DNA from 3 places in the Streptomyces sp. NPDC088746 genome. Region 3 is predicted to be linked to each of the others. Evidence: predicted binding sites of a transcription regulator. Region 3 holds the regulator's gene; each other region holds the start of a gene.
The links. The regulator HrcA, encoded in region 3, represses chaperone genes, less so after heat shock. The targets are predictions, from matches to a motif close to TTNGCACTCNGNNNNNCNGAGTGCNAA.

Region 1 (9,958 bases), on a different contig from region 3:
CGCCGAGCAGCTTGCGCAGGGGCACGTCGCGCCAGCCCAGGTTCGCGGCGTAGACGGCGATCCCGCGTTCCGCGTCGACGATGCCGGGCACGGCGACCCCGGCGGCGGCGGCACTCTCGCCGAGGTGCTCCTCGCCGTACGCGCGGAGGTCCTCGGCGAAGCGGAGGATCGTCTCCACGACGGCCTCGGCGCCGCGGTCCCTGCCGGTGGCCCGGCGCGCCTCGTGGAGCAGGGTGCCGTCGGCCCCGACCAGAGCGGCCTTCATTCCTGTGCCGCCCACATCGAGGGCGATGACGTGTCTCACGGAAGACAGTTTCGCCCGCCGACCCCTAAAAGGTCTAGTCCACTATCGTGGTTTGTTGAGCACCCATACAAAACGGTCCTGCTAGATTGCCGAATCGATACGCAGGTGGTGTAGACCTCCGTGCGGTCGTTGAGGCAGTATCGCGGGTTCGCCGTCGGGAGCGATGGTGTCCGCGTCGACCAATGTAGGGATGGGCAAGGCTGTGCAGCGGCGCTTTGTGGGTCTGACCGCGGTGGTGGCCGCATTCGGGATGACGGCGACGTTGTCGGGGTGCGGTTCGGACACCGGGGGCGGCGACGTCACCCTGCGACTCGTCGCGGCCGACTACGGTACGGGTGCGGAGAACAGCTCCCAGAAGTACTGGGACGACGTCGCCGGGAAGTTCGAGAAGGCCAACCCCGACATCAAGGTCGAGGTCAGCGTCTACTCCTGGAAGGACGTCGACCGCAAGGTCGCCGAGATGGTGAAGGCCGGCGAGGCCCCCGACATCGCGCAGATCGGTGCGTACGCCGACTTCGCCAAGGCGGACAAGCTCTACGCCGCCGACGAGATGATCGCCATCCGCACCGGGTCGAACTTCCTGCCCTCGCTCACCGACGCGGGAGAGGTCGACAACACTCTGTACGGCCTCCCGTTCGTGGCCAGCACCCGGCTCCTCTTCTACAACAAGGGCCTCTTCGCCAAGGCGGGCCTCGGGGCACCGCAGACCTGGGACGACATCCAGAGCGACGCCACCGTGCTTAAGCAGCGCGGTGTGACCTACCCCTTCGCACTGCCGCTCGGCCCGGAGGAGTCCCAGGCCGAGACCCTGATGTGGCTGCTCAGCGGGGGTGGCGGCTACACGGACGAGGTCGGCAACTACAACATCGACTCCCAGGCCAACATAGAGACCTTCAAGTGGCTGAAGAACAGCCTCGTGGGCAAGGGCCTCACCGGTCCCGTCGCCCCGGGGAAGCTCGACCGGGCGAAGGCCTTCGACGCGTTCACCCAGGGTGACGTCGGCATGCTCAACGGCCACCCGACGCTGATGCAGGAGGCCGAGAAGAAGGGCGTCGAGGTCGGCATGGTCCCGCTGCCCGGGATCGAGGGGCCGACCAAGGGCTCGATGGGCGTGGCCGACTGGATGATGGGCTTCAAGCAGAACGGCCACCGGGCGGAGATCGGCAAGTTCCTCGACTTCGCCTACACGGACGAGAACGTGCTCGCCTTCGCCGACCAGTACGACCTGCTGCCCGTGACCGGCACCGCGTCCGCCGCGATGGAGTCGGACAGCAAGCACAAGCAGCTGCGCGAGTTCCTGTCGGCGCTGCCGAACTCGCAGCTGTACCCGTTCGGCAAGACGTCGTGGGCGCAGGCCAGCGAGAGCATCAAGGAGAAGATCGGCTCGGCGGTCGAGCCCGGCGGCAGCCCGGAGAGCGTGCTCGTGGACATCGCGTCCCAGGCCCGGCAGGCGGAGAGTGCCGAGTAGGTAGGTTGGTTCATATGACCGGCCCTCCCGCTGACGACGCGGACTCCGCTGCCCCGCTCTCCGACCAGGAACGCGCGGTGCTGGCCGTGGAGCGGCGCTCCTGGCCGGGCCCCGGTGCGAAGGAGCGGGCGATCCGGGAAGACCTGGGCATCTCGCCGGTCCGCTACTACCAGCTGCTCAACGCGCTCCTGGACGACCGGCGGGCGCTGGAGGCGGACCCGGTGACGGTGAACCGGCTGCGGCGGGTCCGGGACGCGAGGCGCGGGCGGCGCTGAGCCCCGGCCCTCCCGGGGCTCCGCCCCGGGCCCCGCGCCTCAAACGCCGGCGGGGCTGGGTTTGCCCCGGTGAGCCGCAGGGGTGACGGCGGGCTGGGGCCCTGCCCCGGTGGGCGTCGGGGCCGACGGCTGGGTTCTGCTCCGGTCAGTGCCGGGGCTCCGCCCCGGGCCCCGCGCCTCAAACGCCGGCGGGGCTGGGTTTGCCCCGGTGAGCCGCAGGGGTGACGGCGGGTTGGTTTGCCCCGGTGAGCCGAAGGGATGGCGACTGGGCTGGGTTTAGTTCTGCTCGACGCTACGCTCGGGCCATGGGCAATTCGGCACACCCCATCCCGACCCCGTCCACCCAGGCCGGCCGCGAAGGCCTCGCCGCGCTCCTGGCCCGTCCCTCCCGTGCGGTCGTCGCGCTGGACTTCGACGGCACGCTCGCCGACATCGTCCCGGACCCGGAGCGGTCCCGGGCGCACCCCGATGTCGTCCCGGCCCTCTCCGCGCTCGCCCCCCAGGTCGCCGCCGTCGCCGTGATCACCGGCCGCCCGGCCGACACCGCCGTACGGTACGGAGGCTTCGCGGGGGCGCCGGGACTGGACCACCTCGTCGTCCTGGGGCACTACGGCGCCGAACGCTGGGACGCCGCCACCGCCACCGTCCACGCCCCGCCGCCGGACCCCGGCGTCGAGGCCGTCCGGGCCGCGCTTCCCGCAGTGCTGGAAGGCGCGGACAGCGGTGTCTGGGTCGAGGAGAAGGGCGGCCGCGCGGTCGCCGTGCACACCCGCCGTGCCGCCGACCCGCAGGTCGCCTTCGAGGCACTGCGCACTCCGCTGGGCGACCTGGCCGCGCGTCACGGCCTGATCGTGGAACCGGGCCGTCTCGTCCTGGAGCTGCGCCCGCCGGGCATGGACAAGGGGGTGGCGCTGGAGGAGTACGTGAAGGAGACCGGCGCCGAGACGGTGCTCTACGCCGGTGACGACCTCGGCGACCTCGCCGCCTACGCCGCCGTGGAGAAGCTCCGCACCCAGGGCACCGCAGGTCTGCTGGTGTGCAGCGGCACGGAGGTCCCCGAACTGGCCGACCGCGCCGACCTGTTGCTGTCGGGCCCGGCGGCGGTCGCGGAACTGCTCCGTTCCATCGCCGGGCGCGTCACACAGTCCTAGGCCCGCAGCGCGTCCAGCTGGTCCAGGAACCACTGCTGCGGTGGCAGCGCGGTCGCGGCGGCGGCCAGGCGCTTCGAGCGGGCGCCGCGCTCGTCGGGGTCCATCGTGAGCCCCTCGTGCAGCGCCGCCGCCGTGGCCGACACGTCGTACGGGTTGACCACGATCGCGTCCTCGCCCAGCTCCTCGTACGCCCCCGCCTCGCGGGAGAGCACCAGCGCGCAGCCGTGGTCCGAGACGACCGGGACCTCCTTGGCGACGAGGTTCATGCCGTCGCGGATCGGGTTGACCAGGGCCACGTCCGCCAGCCGGTACGCCGCCAGGGAGCGGGCGAAGTCGTCGTCGACGTGGAGCAGGACCGGGGTCCAGCCCTCGGTGCCGTACTCCGCGTTGATCGCGTCGGCGACCCGCTGCACCTCCGCCGTGTAGTCGCGGTAGACCGAGAGGTCCTGCCGGGAGGGGTAGGCGAAGGCGATGTGCACCACGCGCTCACGCCATTCGGGGCGCTCCTCCAGCAGCGCACGGTAGGCGTGCAGGCCGCGCACGATGTTCTTGGAGAGCTCCGTGCGGTCCACCCGCACGATCGTGCGGCGGTCCGCGCCGACCTGTTCCCGCAGGATCTCCATGCGGTCGTCCACGTCCGCCTCGTGGGAGCGGCGGCGCAGGAAGTCCCCGTCGGCGCCCAGCCCGTGCACCCCGATCCGGGTGCGGCCGGTGCCGCCGAGGATCTCCGTGCAGCTGCTGATGAAGGCGTCCGCCCAGCGGCGGGTGAGGAACGCGGCGCGGTCGGCGCCCAGGATGCCGTTGAGCAACTGCTCGCCGATGTCGTCGGGCAGCAGCCGGAAGTAGTCGACGGGCGCCCACGGGGTGTGCGAGAAGTGCCCGATCCGCAGGTCGGGCCGGAGCTCGCGCAGGAGGCCGGGGACCAGCGAGAGGTGGTAGTCCTGCACCAGGACCGCCGCGCCCTCGCCCGCCTCCTCGGCGAGCGCCTCGGCGAAGGCCTGGTTGTACGCCTCGAAGGAGGCCCACTGCCGGCGGAACTCCGCGTCGAAGACGGGCTCCACCGGCGTCTCGTAGATCATGTGGTGCACGAACCAGAGCACGGAGTTCGCGATGCCGTTGTACGCGTCCGCGTGGACCCCGGCGTCGATGTCGAGCATCCGGACGCCGGGCTCGGAGACACCGCGCCGGACCGCCTCGCGGTCGCCGTCGCCGAGGGCGGCGCACACCCACAGCTTGTCGTCGACGGCGCTCAGGCCGGAGACGAGCCCGCCCCCGCCCCGCTTCGAGTCGAGCGTGCCGTCCTCCCGCCGTGTGTACGACACCGGGCCGCGGTTGGACGCGACGAGTACCTGGGCAGCGTGCTCGGAGACCATGTACCCGAACCTAGCCCGTTCGGGAAGCCGCCAAACGTGAAGTGGGGGCGGAGCCGGACGGGAAGAACCGTTACGCCGCGTTTCGGGAGGCGTACTCCGCGATCTCGCGCATCGGGGGGCGTTCCTCGGTGTCCACCGCATGGGTGTGCGGGACGAACCCGTCGGGCCCCCGCTCGAACTGGGTGATCTCGGGCCGCACGAGGGTCCCCCGGGAGAGCCGCAGCTGCGCCGTCCGGTAGATCGTGGCCGCCATCCGGCCGAGGGCCTGGCCGTCCTGGTGGCGGTGTTTGCGTACGCCGACGTCGACCTGGGCCAGCGCGTCCAGGCCGACCGTGTGCAGGGCGTCGACGAGCAGGCCCAGCTCCACTCCGTAACCGACGGGGAAGGGGAGCTGCTCCAGCAGGGAGCGTCGTACCGCGTACTCGCCGCCCAGCGGCTGGACGAAGCCGGCCAGGCTCGGCCAGTGCAGATTGAGCAGCGGGCGGGCCACCAATTCGGTCACCCGGCCGCCCTGGCCCGCGGCGTCGCCCAGCGGCCGGTCGTACATGGCCTTCACGAACTGCACCGAGGGGTCGGTCAGCAGCGGGCCGACGATCCCGGAGACGAAGCCGGCGGAGAAGTCCTTGAGGTCCGCGTCGACGAAGCAGACGATCTCCCCGCTGGTCACCAGCAGTGATCGCCACAGGACCTCGCCCTTGCCGGGAAGGGCGGGAATCCGGGGGAGTATCGCGTCCCGGTGCACGACCCGGGCGCCGGCCAGCCGCGCCTCCTCGGCGGTGGCGTCGGTGGATCCGGAGTCGATCACCACCAGTTCGTCGACGAGCTGGACCTTCTCCATCAGCTCGCGCCGGATCTCCGCGACGATCGCGCCGACCGTCGCCTCCTCGTTCAGCGCGGGCAGGACGACGCTCACGCGCGAGCGGTGCGGATCCTTCGCCCGCGCGGCCGTGAGCCGGTCCAGCGGGCGGTCGGCAGCAGACCAGGAACGCCTGGTCAGCCAGCGTTCCACCTCTTCCAGCACGGTCGGTACTCCCTGTATGTGATCCATCTCGCGGTTCGGACGACTATCTCGATCGTCCGGTGCTTCGGTTACAGTCTTGAACAACGCGGATGACCCTCGCATGTCGGGGTCGGTCCGCGAATAAACGCCCGGATCCATGGTCCGGTGCCATAGCGCTCATCCAGAGGGACTGAGGGAACGGCCCGTTGAAGTCCCGGCAACCCTCCTGCCGACCGCGAGGTCACGGTGGGGAAGGTGCCAATTCCGTCTTGTGGCGAAATACGTCGCAAGGAAGATGAGGAGAAAGGGCCTCCGCCATCATGGCCGTGCAGACAGTCGCAGCCGACACCCATACCTCCGCAGTGGACCTCGGTCCCGCCGCGGCGCTTTCCTGCCGCGAATGCGGCGAGCGTTTCGAGCTCGGCCCCATTTTCGCCTGTGCGTCCTGTTTCGGGCCGCTCGAAGTGGCGTACGACCTGCCGAGCGGCTCCCCCGAAGAGCTGAAGAAGCGCATCGCCGAGGGCCCGAACAACATCTGGCGCTACGCGCCGCTGCTGCCGGTCCCCGCCGACGTCGCGGACAAGCCCAACATCAACCCCGGTTTCACCAAGCTGGTCAAGGCCGACAACCTGGCCCGTGAGCTGGGCGTCACCGGTGGTCTGTACGTCAAGGACGACTCCGGCAACCCGACGCACTCCTTCAAGGACCGTGTCGTCGCCATCGCCGTCGAGGCCGCCCGCGCCTTCGGGTTCACCACCCTCTCCTGCTCCTCCACCGGCAACCTCGCCGGCGCGGTGGGCGCCGCCGCCGCCCGCGCCGGCTTCCGCTCCTGCGTGTTCATCCCGCACGACCTGGAGCAGGGCAAGGTCGTCATGGCCGCGGTGTACGGCGGCGAGCTGGTCGGCATCGAGGGCAATTACGACGACGTCAACCGCTTCTGCTCGGAGCTCATCGGCGACCCGCTCGGCGAGGGCTGGGGCTTCGTTAACGTCAACCTCCGGCCGTACTACGGCGAGGGCTCCAAGACCCTGGCGTACGAGATCTGTGAGCAGCTCGGCTGGCAGCTGCCCGACCAGCTCGTCATCCCGATCGCGTCCGGCTCGCAGCTCACGAAGATCGACAAGGGGCTCCAGGAGCTGATCAAGCTCGGCCTCGTCGAGGACAAGCCGTACAAGATCTTCGGCGCCCAGGCCGAGGGCTGCTCCCCGGTCTCCACGGCCTTCAAGGCCGGCCACGACGTGGTGCGTCCGCAGAAGCCGAACACCATCGCCAAGTCCCTGGCGATCGGCAACCCGGCCGACGGCCCCTACGTCCTGGACATCGCCCGGCGCACCGGCGGCGCCGTGGAGGACGTGAACGACGAGCAGGTCGTCGACGCGATCAAGCTGCTGGCCCGCACCGAGGGCATCTTCGCGGAGACCGCGGGCGGGGTGACGGTCGGCGTGACGAAGAAGCTGATCGACGCCGGCCTGCTCGACCCGTCCCTCACCACCGTCGTCCTGAACACCGGCGACGGACTGAAGACGCTCGACGCGGTCGCCCCCACGACCGGCCTGTCGGCGACGATCCGGCCCAGCCTGGACGCGTTCCGCGACGCGGGCCTCGCCGCCGCCAACTGACACCCGAGACCGAAGGAAGGCACCCACATGAGCGTCAAGGTCCGTATCCCCACCATCCTCCGCACCTACACGGGCGGTCAGGCCGAGGTCCCGGCCGAGGGTGCCACCCTCTCCGAGGTCATCGCGTCCCTGGAGCAGAACCACCCGGGCATCGGTGCCCGTGTCCTGGACGACCAGGGCAAGCTGCGCCGCTTCGTCAACGTGTACGTCAACGACGACGACGTGCGCTTCGAGGGCGGCCTGGACGCGGTCACCCCGGACGGCGCGGGCGTCTCGATCATCCCGGCCGTCGCCGGAGGCTGATCCCCCGGGGGCCTTACGGCGCCCGACCGCATGACGTGAGCACAGTGGCCCCCTCCGCGGGAAAGCGGAGGGGGCCATTCTGCATGGTTGAGCACGGTACAGTTGGGGAAGTCCCCGCAGCTGCCCGTGCCGCCCGCATATGAGAATGCGCCCGGCCGCGACAAGAAGCAGCCAAAGTAAGTGAACTCCTTGTGGCATAAGTGGCCTTTGTCAGGCCCGACTTGCCCTGGAATCCTATGAATTCCCCCCTTGCGTGCGGTCACCTGTGCCCAGAATTCTCGTCCGATTGACCTGTTGCAGAGGGCAGTTGGGCAGATACATTCGGCCGCGGTCGACGCGTTCCGGCGCACGCCACCCTCTCCTGTCGGAGGGTGAGTTCTGACCCGGGCCCGCGAAGTGCGGTGCTCGTGCAAGGGCCAGTAATAGGGGAGTTAGGCATGGCTCAGGGCACCGTCAAGTGGTTCAACGCGGAGAAGGGGTACGGCTTCATCGCGGTCGACGGTGGTGCGGATGTTTTCGTCCACTACAGCGCGATCCAGATGGACGGGTACCGCACCCTCGAAGAGGGTCAGCGAGTTGAATTCGAGATCTCGCAGGGCCAGAAGGGGCCGCAGGCGGACATGGTCAAGCTCGCCGTCGGCTGAGCTCGGCGCGGTCGGCCAACGACACTACTCACGCACGTGAGGCCCGTACCCCGGCCAGGGGTACGGGCCTCACGTGCGTCCGTACGCCCCCAGGATGTCCACATCCGAAGGATGACGCTTGCACTCGCAGGGGTCGAGTGCTAATCATTGGCGTTAGCACTCTCCAGGTGAGAGTGACAGAAAACTTGGACCGGGCCGGTGAGGCCCGCAGGCCCGGTGGGGCAAGGAACCACCGAGCACGCTGGCCGTCCGTCGCGGGCGCCACTCGGTCCGGAGAAATCCACCCCTGTCCGGGAGGACCACTTCACATGGCCAAGATCATCGCGTTCGACGAGGAGGCACGGCGCGGTCTCGAGCGCGGGATGAACCAGCTCGCCGACGCCGTCAAGGTCACCCTCGGCCCCAAGGGCCGTAACGTCGTCCTCGAGAAGAAGTGGGGCGCGCCCACGATCACCAACGATGGTGTTTCCATCGCCAAGGAGATCGAGCTCGAGGACCCGTACGAGAAGATCGGTGCGGAGCTGGTCAAGGAGGTCGCCAAGAAGACGGACGACGTCGCCGGCGACGGTACGACCACCGCCACCGTTCTCGCCCAGGCGCTCGTCCGCGAGGGCCTGCGCAACGTCGCCGCCGGTGCCAACCCGATGGCTCTGAAGCGTGGCATCGAGAAGGCCGTCGAGGCCGTCTCCGCCGCTCTGCTGGAGCAGGCGAAGGACGTGGAGACCAAGGAGCAGATCGCTTCGACGGCCTCCATCTCCGCCGCCGACACCGAGATCGGCGCCAAGATCGCCGAGGCGATGGACAAGGTCGGCAAGGAAGGCGTCATCACCGTCGAGGAGTCCCAGACCTTCGGTCTGGAGCTCGAGCTCACCGAGGGTATGCGCTTCGACAAGGGCTACATCTCGGCGTACTTCGCCACCGACATGGAGCGCATGGAGTCGTCCTTCGACGACCCGTACATCCTGATCGTCAACTCCAAGATCAGCAACGTGAAGGACCTCCTTCCGCTGCTCGAGAAGGTCATGCAGTCGGGCAAGCCCCTGCTGATCATCGCGGAGGACGTCGAGGGCGAGGCGCTGTCGACCCTGGTCGTCAACAAGATCCGTGGCACCTTCAAGTCCGTCGCCGTCAAGGCTCCGGGCTTCGGTGACCGCCGCAAGGCCATGCTCGGTGACATCGCCATCCTCACCGGTGGCACCGTCATCTCCGAGGAGGTCGGTCTCAAGCTGGAGAACGCCGGTCTCGACCTGCTCGGCACCGCCCGCAAGGTCGTTATCACCAAGGACGAGACGACCATCGTCGACGGTGGCGGCGAGAGCGACCAGGTCCAGGGTCGCGTCAAGCAGATCCGTGCCGAGATCGAGAACTCCGACTCGGACTACGACCGCGAGAAGCTCCAGGAGCGCCTCGCGAAGCTGGCCGGCGGCGTGGCCGTCATCAAGGCCGGCGCCGCCACCGAGGTGGAGCTCAAGGAGCGCAAGCACCGCATCGAGGACGCGGTGCGCAACGCCAAGGCCGCCGTCGAGGAGGGCATCGTCGCCGGTGGTGGCGTGGCTCTGCTCCAGGCCTCGGCCGTCTTCGAGAAGCTCGACCTGACCGGTGACGAGGCCACGGGCGCCAACGCCGTGAAGCTCGCGCTGGAGGCCCCGCTCAAGCAGATCGCCGTCAACGGTGGTCTCGAGGGTGGAGTCATCGTCGAGAAGGTGCGCAACCTGCCGATCGGTCACGGCCTCAACGCCGCGACCGGTGAGTACGTCGACATGATCGCCGAGGGCATCATCGACCCGGCGAAGGTCACGCGCTCCGCTCTGCAGAACGCCG
Region 2 (9,958 bases), on a different contig from region 3:
TGCGGTGCCCGCGGACAGCGCGGTACCGGTGAAGGCGTGCGATCCCCAGCCGTGGCCGGTGAGCGCCGCGCCGCCCTGCCGCACCGGGAAGGTGGAGTCCGGCACCGCCGCCCCGGCGCCCGCTGCCCGGGCGGCCTTCGCCACGAGGCCCACGTCGACGCGGGCCTTGTCCGGCAGCGGGTAGGCGGATTCCTCGGGGCCGTCGACGGTGTCGGAGACGACCCGCGCGGACTGGTCGGCCGCCGCGACGACCGGTGCCTTCGCGTACCGCTGCGCGGGCACCGAGGCGCGGATGCCCGTCTCCAGCAGGGTTCCGCAGGCCGAGACGATCAGTGCCGCCATCATCAGCGCGACGAACGTGCCCGCGAACGACGCGGGTTTGAAGCGGACGGCCGCGCGGGCGAGTCCGGTGGGGCGCCTCATGCCGCAGCCCCCGCCATCGCGCCCGTACGGACGGTCAGCGCCGTCATGCGCGCCGCGATCTGCTCCGCCGAACCGCGTTCCAGGCTCCCGGCGAAGGCGCCGTCGGCGAGGAACAGCACCTGGTCGGCCCAGGCGGCCGCGGCCGGGTCGTGGGTGACCATGACGACGGTGGCGCCCTGTGCGTGCCCCCCGCCCGCGCGGAGCCCGGAGCCGGAGGGAGTGTCCACCGCGTGCCGGAGCAGGCCGAGGACCTCGGCGGCGGTGCCGGTGTCCAGGGCGCCGGTCGGCTCGTCGGCGAAGATGACGTCGGGGCCGGTGACCAGGGCGCGGGCGACGGCCACGCGCTGCTGCTGGCCGCCGGAGAGTTCGCCGGGGCGGCGCCGCGCCTTGTCGGCGAGCCCGACCTGCGCGAGCACCTCGGCCGCCCGGCGGCGGTCCTGGCGCTGCCCGGCGAGTCGCAGGGGCAGCAGGACGTTCTGCTCCACGGTCAGCGACGGCAGCAGGTTGAACGCCTGGAAGACGAAGCCGAGGCGGCTGCGGCGGAGCTCGGTGAGCTGGTTCTCGCTCATACCGGTGATCTCGGTGCCCCCGAGGCGCACGGATCCCGCCGACGGCTGGTCGAGCCCGGCGGCACACTGCAGGAAGGTGGACTTCCCTGACCCGGACGGGCCCATGACCGCGGTGAACGTGCCGCGTGGAAGGGCGAGGTCGACGCCCGCGAGCGCGTGCACGGCACCGGAGCCGCGGCCGTAACGCCTGCGGACACCCCGCAGTTCGACGGCGAGACCGGGTGCGGCGGCCGGGGCCTCCGGCCGGTCGTCCGCCTTCTCCCGCTTGCTGCTGCGTAGCCTCAATGTTCCGCCCTTTCGCGATGTTCCGGTGCCGACGGGCGGAACGTACGAGGGCGGCACCGCGCCGGGCGTCATACCCGGGAGCCAACATGGAGGTGCTACCGCGGTAGGGGGCGGACGAGGCCCCACCCGGGCGGGGGGCGGCCCCACCCGGGCGAGGCCCCACCGGACGGGGACGGCCCACCCGGGCGAGGAGCGGCCCCACCTGGAAGAAGCCGGGTCCGTCGCCCGCGCGCGAGGCGGCTAACGTGCCGCCTATGACGACTGCACTGATTACGGGCGCGACGGCGGGGATCGGGGCCGCCTTCGCGCGGCGGCTCGCGAGTGACGGGCACAATCTGGTGCTGGTGGCCCGTGACACGGAGCGGCTGCGGGCCCAGGCCACGGAGCTGCACGACGGACACGGCATCGAGGCCGAGGTGCTGACGGCCGATCTGTCCACGGACAGCGGCATCGAGGCGGTCGCGGCACGGCTGACGGACCGTGTGAGCCCTGTCGACCTGCTGGTCAACAACGCGGGCTTCGGCAACAAGGGGCGCTACCTCGACGTCCCGGTGGCCGACGAGCTGACGATGCTGAAGGTCCACTGCGAGGCGGTGCTGCGTCTGACCTCGGCCGCCGCCGGCTCGATGCGGGAGCGCGGTCGCGGCGGGGTGGTCAACGTGGCCTCCGTCGCGGCGTTCCTGCCGCGGGGGACGTACGGGGCGTCGAAGGCCTGGGTCGTCCAGTTCACCCAGGGCGCCGCGAAGGACCTGGCGGGCTCGGGGGTGCGGCTGATGGCGCTGTGCCCGGGCTTCGTACGGACCGAGTTCCACGAGCGTGCCGGGATGGGGACGGGCAACATCCCGGACTGGATGTGGCTCGACGCGGACAAGCTGGTGGCCGCGGCCCTGGAGGACCTGGCGCGGGGCAGGTCGGTGTCGATCCCGGACCCACGTTACAAGGCCCTGATGGGTCTGGTGAAGCTGACGCCCCGCAGTCTCCTCGGCGGGGTCACGTCCCGCGCGGGCCGGAGTTACGGACCTCAGTAGGCGAGCACGGAGAACGCACCGAGGCCCGGTGCCCCCGCGACGGGGGTACCGGGCCTCGCTGTCCTGCGGAGCCGTACTAGTGGCTGTGGCCGTGGCCGCCGTGACCGGCGTCGGCCTCTTCCTCGGCCGGCTTCTCGACGACCAGGGTCTCGGTCGTGAGCAGCAGCGACGCGATGGACGCGGCGTTCTCCAGGGCGGAGCGGGTGACCTTGACCGGGTCGATGACGCCGGCCTTCACCAGGTCGCCGTACTCGCCGGTCGCGGCGTTGAAGCCCTGACCCTTGTCGAGCTCGGAGACCTTCGAGGTGATGACGTAGCCCTCGAGGCCCGCGTTCTCCGCGATCCAGCGGAGCGGCTCGACGGCGGCGCGGCGCACGACCGCGACACCCGTGGCCTCGTCGCCGGTCTTGCCGAGGTTGCCCTCGAGGACCTTGACGGCGTGGACCAGAGCGGAGCCACCACCGGAGACGATGCCCTCCTCGACCGCGGCGCGGGTCGCGGAGATGGCGTCCTCCAGACGGTGCTTCTTCTCCTTGAGCTCCACCTCGGTGGCCGCACCGACGCGGATCACGCACACGCCGCCGGCCAGCTTCGCGAGGCGCTCCTGGAGCTTCTCGCGGTCCCAGTCGGAGTCCGTGGACTCGATCTCGGCCTTGATCTGGTTGACGCGGCCCTTGACGTCGGCGGAGTCGCCGCCGCCGTCGACGATGGTCGTGTCGTCCTTGGAGACGGTGACGCGGCGGGCGGTGCCCAGCACGTCCAGACCGGCCTGGTCGAGCTTGAGGCCGACCTCCTCGGCGATGACGGTCGCACCGGTGAGGGTGGCGATGTCGCCGAGCATGGCCTTGCGGCGGTCACCGAAGCCCGGGGCCTTCACCGCGACGGCGTTGAAGGTGCCACGGATCTTGTTGACGACGAGGGTGGAGAGCGCCTCGCCCTCGACGTCCTCGGCGATGATCAGGAGCGGCTTGGAGGCGCCGGCCTGGATGACCTTCTCCAGCAGCGGGAGCAGCTCCTGGATGGAGCCGATCTTGCCCTGGTGGATCAGGATGTACGGGTCGTCGAGGACGGCCTCCATACGCTCCTGGTCGGTCACCATGTACGGGGACAGGTAGCCCTTGTCGAAGGCCATGCCCTCGGTGAACTCGAGGTCCAGACCGAAGGTGTTGGACTCCTCGACGGTGATGACACCGTCCTTGCCGACCTTGTCCATCGCGTCCGCGATGAGCTCGCCGACCTGCGGGTCCTGCGCGGAGAGCGCGGCCACGGCGGCGATGTCGGCCTTGTCGTCGATCGGGCGGGCGGTCGCGAGGAGGTCCTCGGACACGGCCTTCACGGCGGCGTCGATGCCCTTCTTCAGGGCGGCCGGGGACGCGCCCGCGGCGACGTTGCGCAGGCCTTCGCGGACGAGGGCCTGGGCGAGCACGGTGGCGGTGGTGGTGCCGTCACCCGCTACGTCGTTGGTCTTGGTCGCCACCTCCTTCACCAGCTGGGCGCCGAGGTTCTCGTACGGGTCGTCGAGCTCGACCTCGCGCGCGATGGTGACACCGTCGTTGGTGATGGTGGGGGCGCCGAACTTCTTGTCGATGACGACGTTGCGGCCCTTCGGGCCGATCGTCACCTTCACCGTGTCGGCAAGCTTGTTGACGCCGCGCTCAAGGGCGCGACGGGCGTCCTCGTCGAACTTCAGAATCTTCGCCATGGGCTGAGCTGTCCTCTCAAACGAACTGCGCCCCTCGCCGCCCGGCTAGTTATTTCGCAGGGGGCCAGGGGCGCAGAACAGAAGCAAACGTGGGTGAATTACTTCTCGACGATCGCGAGAACGTCGCGCGCCGAGAGGACGAGGTACTCCTCGCCGTTGTACTTCACCTCGGTGCCGCCGTACTTGCTGTACAGAACGACATCGCCGGTCTTGACGTCGAGCGGAAGGCGCTCGCCGTTCTCGAAGCGGCCCGGGCCCACGGCCAGGACGACGCCCTCCTGGGGCTTCTCCTTGGCGGTGTCCGGAATGACCAGGCCGGAAGCCGTGGTCTGCTCGGCGTCGAGCGGCTGGACCACAATGCGGTCCTCGAGCGGCTTGATCGCAACCTTGGAGCTGGTGGTCGACACGATCCGGTCTCCCCCTTCGGAGATCTCACGGGGTTTAACAGTCTGTGGGGTGGCGACCAGACCGATCCGTCGTCGCGGGTGCCGGACCTGCCCTGTCGCGCGGTTGTGCTGGCACTCTCCATCGGGGAGTGCCAGCACTGACACTATGACCGCGATTAGCACTCGGTCAAGCGGAGTGCCAATTCACCACCCTCGCGTGGCGCCGTGGGACCGGCGCACGCCCCGGACAACGCGGGAGATCTCCGCAGGGTTCCGTACGGCGGATGACCGCCCGTCAGACGTAGTCCTCCAGCCTGGCCACGGCGTATCCCTTGTCGGTGACCGTCTTCATGACGTTGCGGATCATGTCGGCCATGGAGCCGTCCCAGTCCTCACGTCCCCGGAAGTGGGTGAGGATGATGTCGCCGGGGTGCAGGTCCCGGTCCCACTCGCGCCACTCCATGTGGTCGGGGAACGCCTCGGCGGCCCACAGGGGCACGGCCTTGATGCCGCAGGACTTGGCGATGCGCAGGGTGTCGCCGTTGTAGTTGCCGTACGGCGGGCGGAAGAGGGTGGGCCGCTTCCCCAGGAACTTCTCGATCTTGTCCTGCGAGCCGCAGATCTCCCGTTGCTGCTCCTCCCGGGAGAGCCCCGGGAGATAGCGGTGGTTGAGGGTGTGGTTGCTGAGGGTGACACCCCGGGCCTGCATGTCCTTGAAGTACCCGTAGTCGTCGCTGACTTCGTAGTCGCTGAGGAAGGCGCTGTACGGGATGTCCAGCTCCGACATCATCCGCAGCAGTTCAGGGTCCTTCTCCGCGCCGTCGTCCATCGTGAGGAAGACGATCCGCTCCTCGGTCGGCACGGTGGTGAAGACCGGCGGCAGATCCTCCCCGCCCTCGACCTCGAAGCCCTTACGGGTGGTGATGCGCGGCTTCTCGGCCGGCGGCGCGGGTGCGACGAGCGGGACCTTGGCCAGGCCCCACTTCCTCGCGACGGCGGTGCGGGCGGCGACCGCCCGCTTCAGCCGCTCGGCCCGGGCCTTCGCCTTCGCCTCGGCCGCGGCGGGGCCCGCCTGCGCGGCGGCGGCGCCCGGCTGCCCGGCCACCGGCTTCTGCCGCCCGGCGGACGCTTCGTCCGCGCCGTCACCGCACCCGGAGGCGGCGGCACCCACCAGCAGGGCGACCAGGACCGCGCAGACCGGTCTGTGGCGCTTCGGGACTCTTTTGTCGTTTTGTCGTACTAGCTGCATGGCGCCGCATCCTGCCACCGGGCCACCGGCCGTCTCCGGCGACACCTCCGGGGGGCCCGCCGGGTCCCCCGGCTGGCTCACAATGGACTGGTGAACGCCCTTCCCCCTGCCGGTCAGGCCGACCAGGCCGACCCGCTCTCCGCCTTCGCCGCCCTCCGCACCCCCGAGGGCGCGGCGCTCCTGGACGAGCTGCGCGACCACGACCCCGCCCGGGAGCTGGCGACCGCGACCCGGCTGCGCCGCACGCACCCCGCCGCCCTCGTGTCGGCGGCGCTCGGCCAGGCGCGGCTGCGTCAGCGCGCGGTGGCGAAGTTCGGGGCGGCGGACGCGTACCGCATGTTCTTCACCCCCGACGGCGTGGAGCAGGCGACCCGCACCTCGGTCGCCGGCTACCGGGCCGGGCGGTTCGCGGAGCTCGGCGTACGGAGCGTCGCCGACCTGTGCTGCGGCATCGGCGGGGACGCGATCGCGCTGGCCAGGGCGGGCGTCTCGGTCCTGGCGGTGGACCGCGATCCGCTCACCGCCCAGGTCGCCCGCGCCAACGCCGAGGCGCTCGGCCTCCAGGACCTCGTCGAGGTGCGGTGCGCCGATGTCACGGAGGTCGACACCTCCCCGTACGACGCGGTCTTCGTCGACCCCGCGAGGCGCGGCGGGCGGGGCAGGATCTTCGACCCCGAGGCCTACTCACCGCCGCTCTCCTGGGCGACCGGGGCCGCGCTGAAGGCCCCCCGCGCCGCGCTGAAGATCGCCCCCGGCGTCCCGCACGAGGCGATCGAACCGCGGGCCGAGGCCGAGTGGATCTCGGACGGCGGGGACGTGAAGGAGGCCGTGCTCTGGTTCGGCGAGGGCTTCGCCCCGGGCACCTTCCGGGCCACGCTGCTCCCCTCCCGCACCACCCTCGCCTCCGACGGCCCGCTCCCCGCCCCGCCGGTCGGTCCCGTCGGCCGCTATCTGTACGAGCCGGACGGCGCCGTCATCCGCGCCCATCTGGTGGCCGACATCGTGGAACGGTGCGGGGGCAGGCTGATCGACGAGACGATCGCGTACGTCACGAGCGACCGGCCGTACGAGTCCGACGCCACGGCCGCGTACGAGATCACCGATCAGCTGCCCTTCAACATGAAGAAGCTGAAAGCCCTGCTGAGGGAGCGTCAGGTGGGCGTGCTGACCGTGAAGAAGCGCGGCTCGGCCGTCGAACCGGAGGAGCTGCGCCGCAAGATGAAGCTCCAGGGGCCGCACGCGGCCACCGTCTTCCTGACCCGGGTGGCCGGGGCCCCGACGATGCTGATCGGGCACCCCGTGAAGCGGAGCTGATCAGCGGTCCGCCGCGACCAGCGCTTCCGCCGGGGCCCCGGCGGGCATCCGCAGCACCCAGCGGCGGTGGGCGAACGCCTTCACCAGGCCGGTCAGCCCCGTCAGCCAGGCGAGGAACCCGAGCCCCATCAGCCAGGCCACCAGGCCGTACGTCTCCTGACCCGCCCTGGCGGTCGCCGGGACGGCCACACAGCCGAACAGGCCCGCCGCGCAGAGCGTGAACGACATCAGCAGCCACGCGAGGCTCGCCCGCGGCCGGCGCAGCAGCTTGTCCCCCTCCGGGTCGCGGTCCAGCGCGCCCCATTGCACGAGCAGGCGGTGGACCCGCACGTCCCTGGCCACGCCCACGGCCATGAGGACGGCAGCGGGAACCAGCACCGCGGCACCGACGGCGAGGCAGATGACCGCCGGGATCGCACCGAGGGCGTCCAAGGCGTCCTCGAACATAAGGAACGCCGAGCCCGCCAGGGACCAGCCGAGCGCGGCGACCCCCGCCCACATCCACAGGATTCCGAGCCGCCCGGGTCCGATGAACATCTTCACCAACTCGCCGAGGACGACTGCCCGGTCCCTCAGCAGGGCGTCGCGGTCGGGCCACGTACGTGTCTCCACGGGCGGAGGAGGCGGCGGAAGCGGTGAACGACTGGGCATGGCCCCGAGGTTACCGAGCGCGCACCCGCCCGAGGACGGTGGGACGGGCCTGGGTCAGGTCAGCGGGTACGACGTGCGGCCGGACGCCTCGTCGATCTCGTCGTGCGCCTTGGTGAGCAGCTTCATCGCCAGCTCGTTGAGCGCACGGGCACCGGCGATCTCCTCGCCGACCCTCGGCTGCTCCGCGTCGGAGGGGTGACGGCTGGCGTACCCGTGGGCCCGCACCTCGGTCCCGTCGCTCAGCCGCACCATCGCGGCCGCGCGGGTCCGGTGGGTGTCCTCCTCGAATTCCAGCTCGATGTGCCAGCCGACCGTGGTCTCCATCATGTCGGTCACCTCCCGGGATTCCTGCTTCCAGGGTGCGCCCGATCCCCCGCCCGCGCACGGCGTGCGGCGCCGCACGCCTCAGGCGTCCCGCAGAGCCTGCACGTCCAGCTTCCGCATCCCCATCATCGCCTTCATCACGCGGTCGGCCTTGGCCCGGTCGGGATCGCCGAGCAGCTCGGGCAGCGCGCGCGGGACGATCTGCCAGGACAGGCCGTACCTGTCCTTCAGCCACCCGCACATGCTCTCCTCACCGCCGTCGGTGAGCTTCGCCCACAGGGTGTCGACCTCCTCCTGGTCGGCGCAGTCCACGCTGAGCGAGACGGCCTCGCTGAAGGTGAACTCCGGGCCGCCGTTGAGGCCGAGGTACTCCTGTCCGGCGAGCACGAAGTCGACGGTCAGCACCGAGCCCGCCTTCGGGGACCCCTCGTTCCAGTAGGTGATGTCCTCGATGCGGGAGTCCCCGCCGAACACCGAGACGTAGAACTCCGCTGCTTCCTGGGCCTGGTCGTCGAACCACAGACAGGGCCTGATCTTCTGCACGGTCGCTCTCCTCGCTCCACGAACGTCGTCGTTCGCTGTGCAAGGTAGACCGGCTCCGCGCCGGAAATTCATCGGAACACGCGCCGCGCGGGAGTACGTCAGCCGACCGCCGGACCCAGGGATTCGAACCGCCACCGGTGCACCGGGCGGCTGATCAGCCCGGCCTCCGGCTCGGGCAGCTCGGGCAGCTCGTCGTCGTATCCCGCGTCCCACCAGGTCAGCACGAGCACCCGGTCCTGCGGGGCCCGCAGCAGCTCGCTGCGCAGCGGCTCCCGGACCAGCCCGGACGCCTGGGACCTGGCCCACTCCAGCAGCTCCGCGCCGCGGCCCTCGGCGGCGCGGGCCTCCCACATCAGGGCGACGGTCATGAGTAGAGGTTGTCCTTGCTGACCTCGTGCACATGGTCGTGGCTGTGGCTGTGGCTGTGTCCGTGGACACCCGGCACATGGGTCTCCGTGACCGGCAGCGAGGAGTCCGCCGAGAGGTCCAGGTCCGACACCGGCCGGTTGCGCGCGACCATCTCCGCGCCCAGCGCGGCGACCATGGCGCCGTTGTCCGTGCAGAGCCCCGGCCTGGGAACCCGCAGCCGGATGCCCGCCCTCTCGCACCGCTCCTCGGCGAGCGCCCGCAGCCGCGAGTTGGCCGCCACGCCGCCCCCGATCATCAGGTGGTCGACGCCCTCGTCCTTGCAGGCCCGGACGGCCTTGCGGGTGAGGACGTCCACGACGGCCTCCTGGAAGGAAGCCGCCACGTCCCGTACGGGTACGTCCTCGCCGGCCGCGCGCTTCGCCTCGATCCAGCGCGCCACGGACGTCTTGAGCCCGGAGAAGGAGAAGTCGTACGCGGGATCGCGCGAGCCGGTCAGTCCGCGGGGGAACGCGATCGCCTTCGGGTCGCCCTCCCTGGCCAGCCGGTCGATGACCGGGCCGCCGGGGAAGCCGAGGTCCAGCACCCGGGCGATCTTGTCGAACGCCTCGCCCGCCGCGTCGTCGATGGTCGCGCCCAGCGGCCGTACGTCGCTCGTGATGTCCGGGGCCAGCAGCAGCGAGGAGTGCCCGCCGCTCACCAGCAGCGCCATCGTCGGCTCGGGCAGCGGGCCGTGCTCCAGCTGGTCGACGCAGATGTGCGAGGCCAGGTGGTTCACCCCGTACAGCGGCTTGTTCAGCGCGTACGCGTACGCCTTGGCGGCCGACACACCGACGAGCAGCGCCCCGGCGAGCCCGGGGCCGGCCGTGACGGCGATGCCGTCGAGGTCGCGGGCGCTGATCCCGGCGTCCTTCAGGGCGCGCTCGATGGTGGGGACCATCGCTTCCAGGTGGGCGCGGGAGGCGATCTCGGGGACGACACCGCCGAAGCGGGCGTGCGTCTCGACGCTGGACGCCACGGCGTCGGCGAGGAGCGTCGTGCCGCGCACGATGCCGACTCCGGTCTCGTCGCAGGAGGTCTCGATACCGAGTACGAGCGGTTCGTCAGCCATCAGTCTG
Region 3 (9,958 bases):
GGATCACGAGCTCTCGTACGGACACGGGTGGTGGCGCTCCCTAACCGGGGGGCCACTGCATCCCGCGGCCGCCCAGGACGTGGGCGTGCGCGTGGAAGACGGTCTGACCGGCGCCCGCACCGGTGTTGAGCACGATGCGGTAGCCGGTGTCGGTGAGCTTCTCGTCGGCGGCGACCAGACCCGCCTCGCGCAGCACGTCGGCGGCGGCCCGCGGGTCGGCGGCGGCGAGTGCGGCGGCGTCGGGGTAGTGCGCCTTGGGGATGACCAGGACGTGGGTCGGGGCCTGGGGGTTTATGTCGCGGAAGGCGAGGGTCGTTTCGCTCTCGCGCACGATGGTCGCCGGGATGTCCCCTGTAACGATCTTGCAGAACAGGCAGTCGGTCTGCGGTTCTCCCGCCATGGCCCGGCCTCCTAGGTCGTTCGGTCCTCGTGATCAGTACACCGGCATGCTATCCGCCCGGGGCGGGCGGGCGGCTGTCAGCTCCAGCGCCCGGTGCGTCCCATCAGGAGGGCCGCCGCTGCCGTCCCCGCGGTCGAGGTCCGCAGCACACTGGGACCGAGCCGGTACGGGGGCGCTCCCGCCTCGGCGAAGGCGGCCAGCTCCTGGGGGGAGACCCCGCCCTCCGGGCCCACGACCAGCACGATGGTGCCGTCGGCGGGGAGTTCGGCGGTGGCGAGCGGCTCGCTGCCGCTGTCCCGGTCCTCGTGCAGGACGCCCGCGAAGTCCGCCCCGGCCAGCAGGGCGGCGACCTGCTTGGTGGTCATGGCCTCCGTCACCTCGGGGAAACGCACCCTGCGCGACTGCTTCCCCGCCTCGCGCGCGGTGCTGCGCCACTTGGCGAGGGACTTGAGGCCCCGGTCGCCCTTCCACTGCGTGATGCAGCGCGCGGCCTGCCAGGGCACGATCGCGTCGACGCCGGTCTCGGTCATCGTCTCCACGGCCAGCTCACCGCGGTCGCCCTTGGGCAGCGCCTGGACGACGGTGAGGCGGGGCGCGGGTGCGTCCTCCTCGTGGACGCTTCCGAGTCCGGTGACCACGAGCCGGTCCTTGCCCTCGGCCGCTCGTACGACGCCTTCCGCCCAGCGGCCCCGCCCGTCGGTCAGGACGACGTCCTCCCCCGGCTCCATCCGCTTCACGGACACGGCGTGCCGGCCCTCGGGACCGTCCAGGACGTACTCCGGCCCGCCGGGCAGCTGTTCGACGACGAAGACAGGTGCCGTCACCGGGCACTCCTCACACTCACTGCCGCACGCGCGGCTTCCGATTCGGCGGCGAGCAGGCCCACGAGCTCCCCGGCGGGCAGCTCGCGTGCCATCCGGTGCCCCTGGCCGGCCCACAGGGCCATGCCCTGGGCGTCCCCGGTCTTCGCCGCGGCCTTGCGCAGCCCGCTGGTCAGCTGGTGCACCTGCGGGTAGGCGGAGGGGGCGTACGGCCCGTGTTCCCGCACGAACCGGTTGACCAGTCCCCGCGCGGGGCGGCCGGAGAAGGCCCGGGTCAGGGCCGTCGTCACGAACAGCGGGTTGGTCAGGGCCTGCTTGTGCAGGGGGTGCGCTCCGGACTCCGGGCACGGCAGGAACGCCGTACCGAGCTGGGCGGCGTCGGCCCCGGCCGCCAGGACTGCCGTGATCTGGGAGCCGCGCATGATCCCCCCGGTCGCGACGAGGGGCATCTGCACGGCCTCGCGGACCTCGGCGATCAGGGCGAGGAGCCCGGTGCCGGCGAGGCCGCCCTGCGGGTCGTCACGGTGCGTCGACTGGTGGCCACCCGCCTCGGTGCCCTGCACGCAGACCGCGCCGGCGCCCGCCCACGCGGCGTTGCGCGCCTCCTGGGCCGAGGTGACCGTGACGACGGTGAACGTGCCGGCGGCGGCGAAGGCGTCGAGGACCTCGCGGGTGGGGCAGCCGAAGGTGAAGGAGACCACGGGGACCGGATCCTCCAGCAGGATCGCGACCTTGGCCTCGTAACCGTCGTCGCCGCTGGAGTCCGGGTCGCCGAGCGGGGTTTCGTACCAGGAGGCCTCACCGGCGAGCTGCTCGCGGTAGACCTCGACGGCGCTGGGGTCGGCGACCAGCGGCTGCGGCATGAAGAGGTTGACGCCGAAGGCCCCGCCGGTCATCCGCCGGAGCTGCTTCACCTCGTTGTACATCCCGTCGGCCGTCTTGTAGCCGGCGGCGAGGAAACCGAGCCCTCCGGCCTCGGCGACGGCGGCGGCCAGCTCCGGACGGGAGACGCCTCCCGCCATCGGGGCCTGCACGATCGGGTACCGGCAGAGATCGGTCAGCGCCAAGGACATGCCCGCATCGTGCCACGTCCCGCGGATCGTGCCGAATCAGCCCCTTTCACACGGCGGACGCCCGCCGCACACACCGCACCGCCCGCCGGTACGGGACCGGCGGGCGGTGCGGTGACAGGGTTCAGCGGCCGTTGAAGGCGTCCTTCAGGCGGGAGAAGAGGCCCTGCTGCCCGGGCTGGAACTGACCGGTGGGCCGCTCCTCGCCGCGCAGCTTGGACAACTCCCGCAGGAGGCGCTCCTGCTCGGGGTCCATCTTCGTCGGGGTCATGACCTCGACGTGCACGATCAGGTCGCCGCGCCCGCCGCCACGCAGGTGCGTGATGCCGCGCCCGTGCAGCGGGACCGACTGGCCGGACTGGGTGCCCGGCCTGATGTCGATCTCCTCCAGCCCGTCGAGCGTCTCCAGCGGCACCTGGGTGCCGAGCGCCGCGGCCGTCATCGGGATGGTGACCGTGCAGTGCAGGTCGTCGCCGCGCCGCTGGAACACGGCGTGCGAGACCTCGTGGATCTCGACGTACAGGTCGCCGGCGGGGCCGCCGCCGGGGCCGACCTCGCCCTCGCCCGCGAGCTGGATCCGGGTGCCGTTGTCGACACCGGCCGGGATCTTCACGGTGAGGGTGCGCCGCGAGCGGATACGGCCGTCACCGGCGCACTCGGGGCACGGGGTCGGCACGACCGTGCCGAAGCCCTGGCACTGCGGGCAGGGCCGCGAGGTCATGACCTGGCCGAGGAAGGACCTCGTGACCTGGGAGACCTCGCCGCGGCCGCGGCACATGTCACAGGTCTGCGCGGAGGTGCCGGGTGCGGCGCCCTCGCCACTGCAGGTCGTACAGACGACCGCCGTGTCGACCTGGATGTCCTTGGTCGTGCCGAAGGCCGCCTCGTTGAGGTCGATCTCCAGGCGGATCATGGCGTCCTGGCCGCGACGGGTCCGCGAACGGGGCCCGCGCTGCGCGGCGTTGCCGAAGAACGCGTCCATGATGTCGCTGAAGTTGCCGAAGCCGCCGGCTCCGAACCCTCCCGCGCCACCGCCGCCGCCCGAGGAGGACAGCGGGTCGCCACCGAGGTCGTAGACCTGCTTCTTCTGCGGGTCCGACAACACCTCGTAAGCGGCGTTGATCTCCTTGAACCGCTCCTGGGTCTTCGGATCCGGGTTGACATCCGGGTGCAGCTCGCGTGCGAGCCGACGGAATGCCTTCTTGATCTCGTCCTGAGATGCGTCGCGGCGCACGCCTAGTACGGCGTAGTAGTCCGTGGCCACTTACGAATCCGCCAGGATCTGTCCGACGTAACGTGCCACTGCGCGTACCGCTCCCATCGTTCCGGGGTAGTCCATGCGGGTCGGTCCGACCACGCCGAGTTTGGCGACTGCCTCGTCGCCCGAACCGTAGCCGACCGCGACGACGGACGTGGAGTTGAGGCCCTCGTGGGCGTTCTCGTGCCCGATCCGTACGGTCATGCCTGAGTCCGTTGCCTCACCGAGCAGCTTCAGCAGCACGACCTGCTCCTCCAATGCCTCCAGCACCGGCCGGATCATCACAGGGAAGTCGTGCCCGAAACGGGTGAGATTGGAGGTGCCGCCGATGATCAGCCGCTCCTCCGTTTCTTCGACCAGAGTCTCGAGGAGGACGGAGAGCACCGTCGATACGGTTCCCCGGTCCTCGGTCTCGAAGGACTCCGGCAGGTCCTGCACCAGCCGCGGGACGTCCGCGAAGCGTCGTCCGACGACCCGGCTGTTGAGCCGGGCCCGCAGATCCGCCAGCGATGTGTCACCGAACGGCGCAGGGCAGTCGATCATACGCTGTTCGACCCGGCCCGTGTCCGTGATCAGGACGAGCATCAGCCGGGCCGGAGCCAGCGACAGCAGCTCCACGTGCCGCACCGTCGACCGGGTCAGCGAGGGGTACTGCACGACGGCGACCTGCCTGGTCAGCTGCGCGAGCAGCCGGACCGTGCGGCCCACGACGTCGTCGAGGTCGACCGCGCCGTCGAGGAAATTCTGAATGGCCCTGCGCTCCGGCGACGACAGGGGCTTGACGCCCGCGAGCTTGTCGACGAAGAGCCGGTAGCCCTTGTCCGTCGGAATGCGCCCCGCACTCGTGTGCGGCTGGGCGATGAAGCCCTCGTCCTCCAGCACCGCCATGTCGTTGCGGACAGTCGCCGGGGAGACCCCGAGGCTGTGCCGCTCCGTGAGCGCCTTGGAGCCGACAGGCTCCTCGGTGCCGACATAGTCCTGGACGATGGCGCGCAGCACTTCGAGTCTGCGTTCGCTGAGCACCGCGCACACCTCCAGCTGTGGTTCTTCGGCGTCTGCCTGGCACTCTGTGCGTTCGAGTGCCAGCAATCCCCCCGGTCAGTGTACGGGGGCGGGGTGGGCCCGGGGCAAGGGCGACCGGCCACGCCGTCGTGGGATCGCGCAGGTCGTTGCCGATAGCGTCGTCTCATGGACGTCTCTTGGGAAGAGTTCGGCTGGGAGCGGTTGGGCAACGGTACGGGACGGCGGCGCCTCCCCGTCTGGGACGCGACCGCCGCGCTGGTGGCGGGGCCGGACGGTGCGCTGCTCTACGACACCGGAGCGACGCTCCGCGAGGGGGTCGAACTGCGCACCCAGGCCGAGGCCCTGCTGGGCCGCAGGGTGACGCATATCGCACTGAGCCATCCGCACTTCGACCACGTGCTGGGCACCGCCGCCTTCTCCGGGGCGGAGGTCTACGGCGCGGTCGGCACGGCGGAGCTGCTGGGGCGGGGCGCCGAGGAGCTGCGCGCCGACGCGCTGCGGCACGGGATGGGCGAGGCGGACGCCACGGCGGCCACGGACGCCCTGGTGGCCCCGCGGCACCAGGTGAGCGGCGAGTGGACGCTCGACCTCGGCGGCGGCTTCCAGGTGCTGCTGGCCAATGTGGGTCCCGGTCACAGCGGCCACGACCTCGCGGTGCTGGTGCCGGGTTCCCCCGTCGTGGTGCTCTGCGGCGATCTGGTCGAGGAGTCCGGCGAACCGCAGGCGGGCCGGGACGCGGCCCCCTCCCACTGGCCGGCCGCGCTGGACCGGCTGCTGGAGCTGGGCGGCGAGGACGCGCTGTACGTGCCGGGGCACGGGGCGGTGGTGGACGCGGCGTTCGTGCGGGCGCAGCGCGAGCAACTGGCTGTGCGGTTCGGCGTGTCGTGAACACGGCCCCGATTATCGTGCTGCCATGCGCAGCTACCAGCCGGATCTGACTCCGCCGTGGAAGAAGTCCGCCCCCGCCCCCGAGGTCCCCGCCGAGCCCGATCTGGTGGTCGAGGAGGCCGTCACCGGCTTCTGCGGGGCGGTGATCCGGTGCGAGAAGACGGCCCAGGGCCCGACGGTCACGCTGGAGGACCGCTTCGGCAAGCACCGGGTCTTCCCGATGGAGCCGCGCGGCTTCCTGCTGGAGGGCAGGGTGGTCACCCTGGTGCGCCCGTCGGCCGCCGGCCCTGCACGGCCCTCCCGTACGGCCTCCGGCTCGGTGGCGGTGCCCGGGGCGCGGGCGCGGGTGGCCCGGGCGGGCCGGATCTATGTGGAGGGGCGGCACGACGCCGAGCTCGTCGAGCGGGTCTGGGGCGACGACCTGCGCATCGAGGGCGTGGTCGTGGAGTACCTGGAGGGCGTCGACGACCTCCCCGCGATCGTGCGGGAGTTCGCGCCCGGACCTGACGCCCGGCTCGGAGTCCTGGTCGACCATCTCGTGCCCGGTTCCAAGGAGTCCCGGATCGCCGCGCAGGTCACCGACGCGGACGTGCTGGTGGTGGGGCACCCGTACATCGACGTCTGGGAGGCGGTGAAGCCGTCGTCCGTGGGAATCCCCGGGTGGCCGGTCGTCCCGCGCGGCCAAAACTGGAAGACGGGCGTGTGCCGCGCGCTGGGCTGGCCGGAGAACACGGGCGCGGCCTGGCAGCACATTCTTTCCAAGGTCGGCTCGTACAAGGACCTGGAACCGCAACTGCTGGGCCGCGTCGAGGAATTGATCGACTTCGTCACCCTTCCTTCCTGATGTCCCGGGACGGTTGACGAGGATCCGGTACCGATCCCCGTGAACACCTGCGCCGCACACGCACCATCCGTTATTGAGGGATGACGGCAGGGCCGGGCACAGGGGAAGGCACGGGGGTCGGATGACGCGCGAAGTGTGGCGGGACAGTGCGGAGAACGAGGCGGCCTCCGCTGTCTTCCACCTCATGCAGCAGTTGATCGACCAGTACCGCGTCAACCGGCCGGTGATGCCTCTGGTGGTGGCGCAGGCGGAGGACGCCTCGGCCGGGCCGGAGATCGACAGCAGGGTCGAGCAGATCGTCCACCAGGTCCACCGGGCGAACCAGCTGCGGCGGGTCCCGGTGAAGCTGCTCGAAGGCGGCGGCCCCACGCCGTACGAGGCGGCGCTCTCCATGGTCCGCACCCTCACCGAGCGGCCCTGGGAGACCCGGGGCACCTCGCAGTACAAGCCCTTCGCCTTTCCCCGCTCCCGGCTGCTCGCCGCCATCGAGCAGGCCACCGCGACGGTCGTCGCCCAGCCGGACTGGCGCTCCGCCCGTGAGCGCGACGAGCGGATCCTGGAGCAGCTCGGCAGCCTGCGCTGGCGGGCGAACCGCTCGGGGCGCAACACGTGGTGGGACTCGCTGCGGGCCTCCGTCCGTCCGGAGACCTTTCTGGGGGCCGTGTTCATCGCCGTACTCAGCGTGCTGCTGGGTGAGATCGGCTGGGTGCTGACCACGCTGGTCGCCGCAGCGGCCCTGCTCGGACTGACGGTCGTACGGCTGATGACGAGGGCGGCGCCGCCGCTGCTGTGGCTGCGGCCGGCCAGCCGGTGGCTGGCGACCACGTCGTCGCTCGCCGCGTCGAGCACCGCGTACCCGTCGGACGGCTGGTCGCGCTTCTCCCCCAGCGGTTCGTGGCGGGTGATCCGGGCGCGGGCCGCCGCCGTCGCGGAGCGGGTGGCGGACGCGGGGGCGGGTGACGAGCACGCGCGCCAGTTCCACCTGGAGCTGCGGGTCCAGGCGCTGCTGGAGGACCTGCTGGACAGCTATCGGGCACACGCCCTGGACTGGCGGCGCGGCAAGCGCACCGTCCCGCCGGTGGTGTTCCTGCCCACGGCCACCCAGGACAACGGCGGCATCCTGCTGATCAACGCCATCAACAACGTGCGCTCGCGGCGCAGCGAGGTGGATCCGCTGCTGCTCCTGGCCTCCCTGCCGGCCGACCGGATCATGCGGCACACCCCGCCGCTGCCGCCGGAGCCGCCGGCGAACGCCGGTGCCAGTACGGGGGCCCGCGCACGGTACGAGACCTGGGTCGAGGACCTGAGCGTCGGCCAGGCCCCGGCGGCGGCGGTGACGCTGGCCTGGGTGCTGCGGCTGCCCCTGCCCATCGAGCAGCTGACCCACGAGCACGCCCATGTCCAGCTCGTCACCCACCGGGTCCGCCGGACCTGGGCCTGGTGGGTGATGTCGGGGAGGACCGTCACCCTCCTCCTGGTCTGCGCACTGCTGGGGACCTTCCTGTGGAGTGAGCACTGGAAGGAGACGTACTGCTACGGCCCGCTCGTCGGCCGCTCCACGGACGCGGTCCGGCTGGAGGGCCCCGGAGGGGTCAAGGAGTGCGTCGGGGTGGCGACGGTCCCCGAGGTGCGCTTCGCCGAGGGCAACGGCCTCCAGCTGAACGGGGTGGGCAAGGGCGTCACCTTCGAACGGATCGAGCAGGCGATACGGGAGCAGAACGCCTCCATCGGGCCGGGCGAACCGCGTGTCACCGTCGTCTACGCGGGCCCGCTCACCGGCACCGACAAGAACCGGGAGGACACCCGCAAGGGTCTGGAGGAGCTGACCGGCGTCTATCTCCACCAGCGGTTCGTCAACGACACGGCGAATCGTTCCGTCAAGCTCCGGGTCCTGACGGCCAACGGCGGCCAGGACATGCTGCGGCAGACCACGGCGGTCAGGAAGATCATCGAGGTCGCCGAGCGGGACCCGTCCGTCGTCGGCGTGGTGGGCCTCGGCCGCAACACCACGGACAGCGCGGCGGCCACCGGGCTCCTCCAGCGGGCCGGGCTGCCCGTGGTGGACACCACGAACTCCGGCAGCGACCTGGCGCGCCTGTACCCGAACTACTTCGGCCTCGCCGCGACCGACGAGGAGCAGGCGGACGCGGTCGGGCTGATCGCCGGCCGACTGGCGGACCGGCTGGACGATCCGCAGGCCGTCGTCCTGTCCAGGAAGGTGGGCAACGAGGACAAGGACCGCTACACCACCGAACAGCGCAGGGTCGGTCTGGAGATGCTGAAGAAGTCCGGCTTCACCGTGGCCGCCGACACCCAGTACTCCCTGTCCAAGGACGGCGGCTCCGCGAATCTCGACGCGCCCCTGCACGCGATCTGCGGGGCGGAACGCGTGCCCGACGCCCTGTACTTCGCCGGCCGGGTCGAGGACGTCAACACGCTGATGTCCGGCCTGGGACAGACCGCCGGCTGCTCGGACAAGAAGATCACGGTCTTCACCGGCGACGACCTGACCAAGGCGCGTTTCGACGACTCGACGAAGCTCGCGGACAAGGTCACGCTGTACTACGGCGCGCTCGCGCCCATGAGTCAGGGCGGCGGCCGGGCGTTCTACGAGGACTCCCGCAAGGCCCTGGAGTCGCTGCTCCCCGAAGGGCAGCGGCTCGCGGCGCTGCCGAAGGTGCGCCCGTACGAGGACATGATGTTCGCCAGCGGGCAGACCGTCATCTCCTACCAGGCCACGGCCGCCCTCTACGCGGCCGCGACCCGCAGCGACAACCCCCAGAGCGCGGCGGAGACGTGGGCGACGCTCTACTCGGTGGCCCTGCACGACATGCCGACCGGGACCATCACCTTCCGGGGGACGATCCCGTACGCCGACCAGAAGGTGCACGGTCTGAACATCGTCGAGGTCACCCGCCTGGGGCCGGACGCGCAGAGCCGCGTCGTGTGCGGACGGGCCGCGGGCGACCGGACGCCGCTCACCCGCGCCGACTGTCCGGTGGGGTAGGGAGTCCCCTGCGGCCTCAGTCCACCAGGTCCCGCACCACGGCGTCGGCCAGCAGCCGGCCCCGCAGCGTGAGGACCGCGCGGCCCTCGGCGTACGGTCCGGGCTCCAGCAGGCCGTCCGTCACCGCGCGGCCCGCGGCGGCGAGGCCGGCGGGGGCGAGCAGCGACAGCGGGCAGCCCTCGACGAGCCGCAGCTCCAGCAGGATGCGCTCGACCCGGCGGTCCTCGTCGCCGAGCACCTCACGGCCGGCCCCGGGCGAACGGCCCTCGGCCAGGGCCTGCGCGTACGCCCCGGGGTGCTTGACGTTCCACCACCGCACCCCGCCGACGTGGCTATGGGCTCCGGGGCCGGCGCCCCACCAGTCGGCCCCGCGCCAGTACAGCTCGTTGTGCAGGCAGCGGCCCTCGGGCGTACGGGACCAGTTCGACACCTCGTACCAGGAGAAGCCCGCGGCCGCCATCGCCTCGTCCGCGATCAGATAGCGGTCGGCGTGGACGTCGTCGTCCGTCATCGGGACCTCGCCGCGCCGGATGCGCCGGGCGAGCTGGGTCCCTTCCTCGACGATCAGGGCGTACGCCGACACATGGTCGGGCCCGGCGCCGATCGCCGCGTCGAGCGAGGCCCGCCAGTCGTCGTCGGACTCGCCG

Region 1: a site for HrcA is predicted at 8,255-8,281, ahead of groL (chaperonin GroEL). Genes of this name have one in related genera too.
Region 2: a site for HrcA is predicted at 4,570-4,596, ahead of groES (co-chaperone GroES). Genes of this name have one in related genera too.

Annotation. Positions count from the first base shown of each region.
Region 1 covers NZ_JBIVLA010000002.1:153,817-163,774, forward strand. Annotated here, with positions in the region: gene ACIP63_RS08060 (ROK family protein) at 1-265, opposite strand, end outside; gene ACIP63_RS08065 (ABC transporter substrate-binding protein) at 495-1,772, shown strand; gene ACIP63_RS08070 (DUF3263 domain-containing protein) at 1,787-2,047, shown strand; gene otsB (trehalose-phosphatase) at 2,353-3,198, shown strand; gene ACIP63_RS08080 (trehalose-6-phosphate synthase) at 3,195-4,571, opposite strand; gene ACIP63_RS08085 (glucosyl-3-phosphoglycerate synthase) at 4,642-5,592, opposite strand; SAM riboswitch class I at 5,746-5,873, shown strand; gene thrC (threonine synthase) at 5,892-7,190, shown strand; gene ACIP63_RS08095 (MoaD/ThiS family protein) at 7,218-7,493, shown strand; gene ACIP63_RS08100 (cold-shock protein) at 7,931-8,137, shown strand; gene groL (chaperonin GroEL) at 8,446-9,958, shown strand, end outside.
Region 2 covers NZ_JBIVLA010000002.1:506,225-516,182, reverse strand. Annotated here, with positions in the region: gene ACIP63_RS09900 (FtsX-like permease family protein) at 1-423, opposite strand, end outside; gene ACIP63_RS09895 (ABC transporter ATP-binding protein) at 420-1,277, opposite strand; gene ACIP63_RS09890 (SDR family NAD(P)-dependent oxidoreductase) at 1,532-2,305, shown strand; gene groL (chaperonin GroEL) at 2,382-4,007, opposite strand; gene groES (co-chaperone GroES) at 4,106-4,414, opposite strand; gene ACIP63_RS09875 (polysaccharide deacetylase family protein) at 4,689-5,642, opposite strand; gene ACIP63_RS09870 (methyltransferase domain-containing protein) at 5,733-6,956, shown strand; gene ACIP63_RS09865 (hypothetical protein) at 6,957-7,607, opposite strand; gene ACIP63_RS09860 (DUF1876 domain-containing protein) at 7,662-7,934, opposite strand; gene ACIP63_RS09855 (VOC family protein) at 8,013-8,474, opposite strand; gene ACIP63_RS09850 (hypothetical protein) at 8,573-8,842, opposite strand; gene tsaD (tRNA (adenosine(37)-N6)-threonylcarbamoyltransferase complex transferase subunit TsaD) at 8,839-9,951, opposite strand; gene rimI (ribosomal protein S18-alanine N-acetyltransferase) at 9,951-9,958, opposite strand, start outside.
Region 3 covers NZ_JBIVLA010000001.1:900,285-910,242, forward strand. Annotated here, with positions in the region: gene ACIP63_RS04360 (ribonuclease Z) at 1-25, opposite strand, end outside; gene ACIP63_RS04365 (histidine triad nucleotide-binding protein) at 41-400, opposite strand; gene ACIP63_RS04370 (16S rRNA (uracil(1498)-N(3))-methyltransferase) at 478-1,224, opposite strand; gene ACIP63_RS04375 (nitronate monooxygenase) at 1,221-2,294, opposite strand; gene dnaJ (molecular chaperone DnaJ) at 2,416-3,555, opposite strand; gene hrcA (heat-inducible transcriptional repressor HrcA) at 3,556-4,572, opposite strand; gene ACIP63_RS04390 (MBL fold metallo-hydrolase) at 4,738-5,460, shown strand; gene ACIP63_RS04395 (DUF3097 domain-containing protein) at 5,486-6,304, shown strand; gene ACIP63_RS04400 (ABC transporter substrate-binding protein) at 6,426-9,311, shown strand; gene hemW (radical SAM family heme chaperone HemW) at 9,328-9,958, opposite strand, start outside.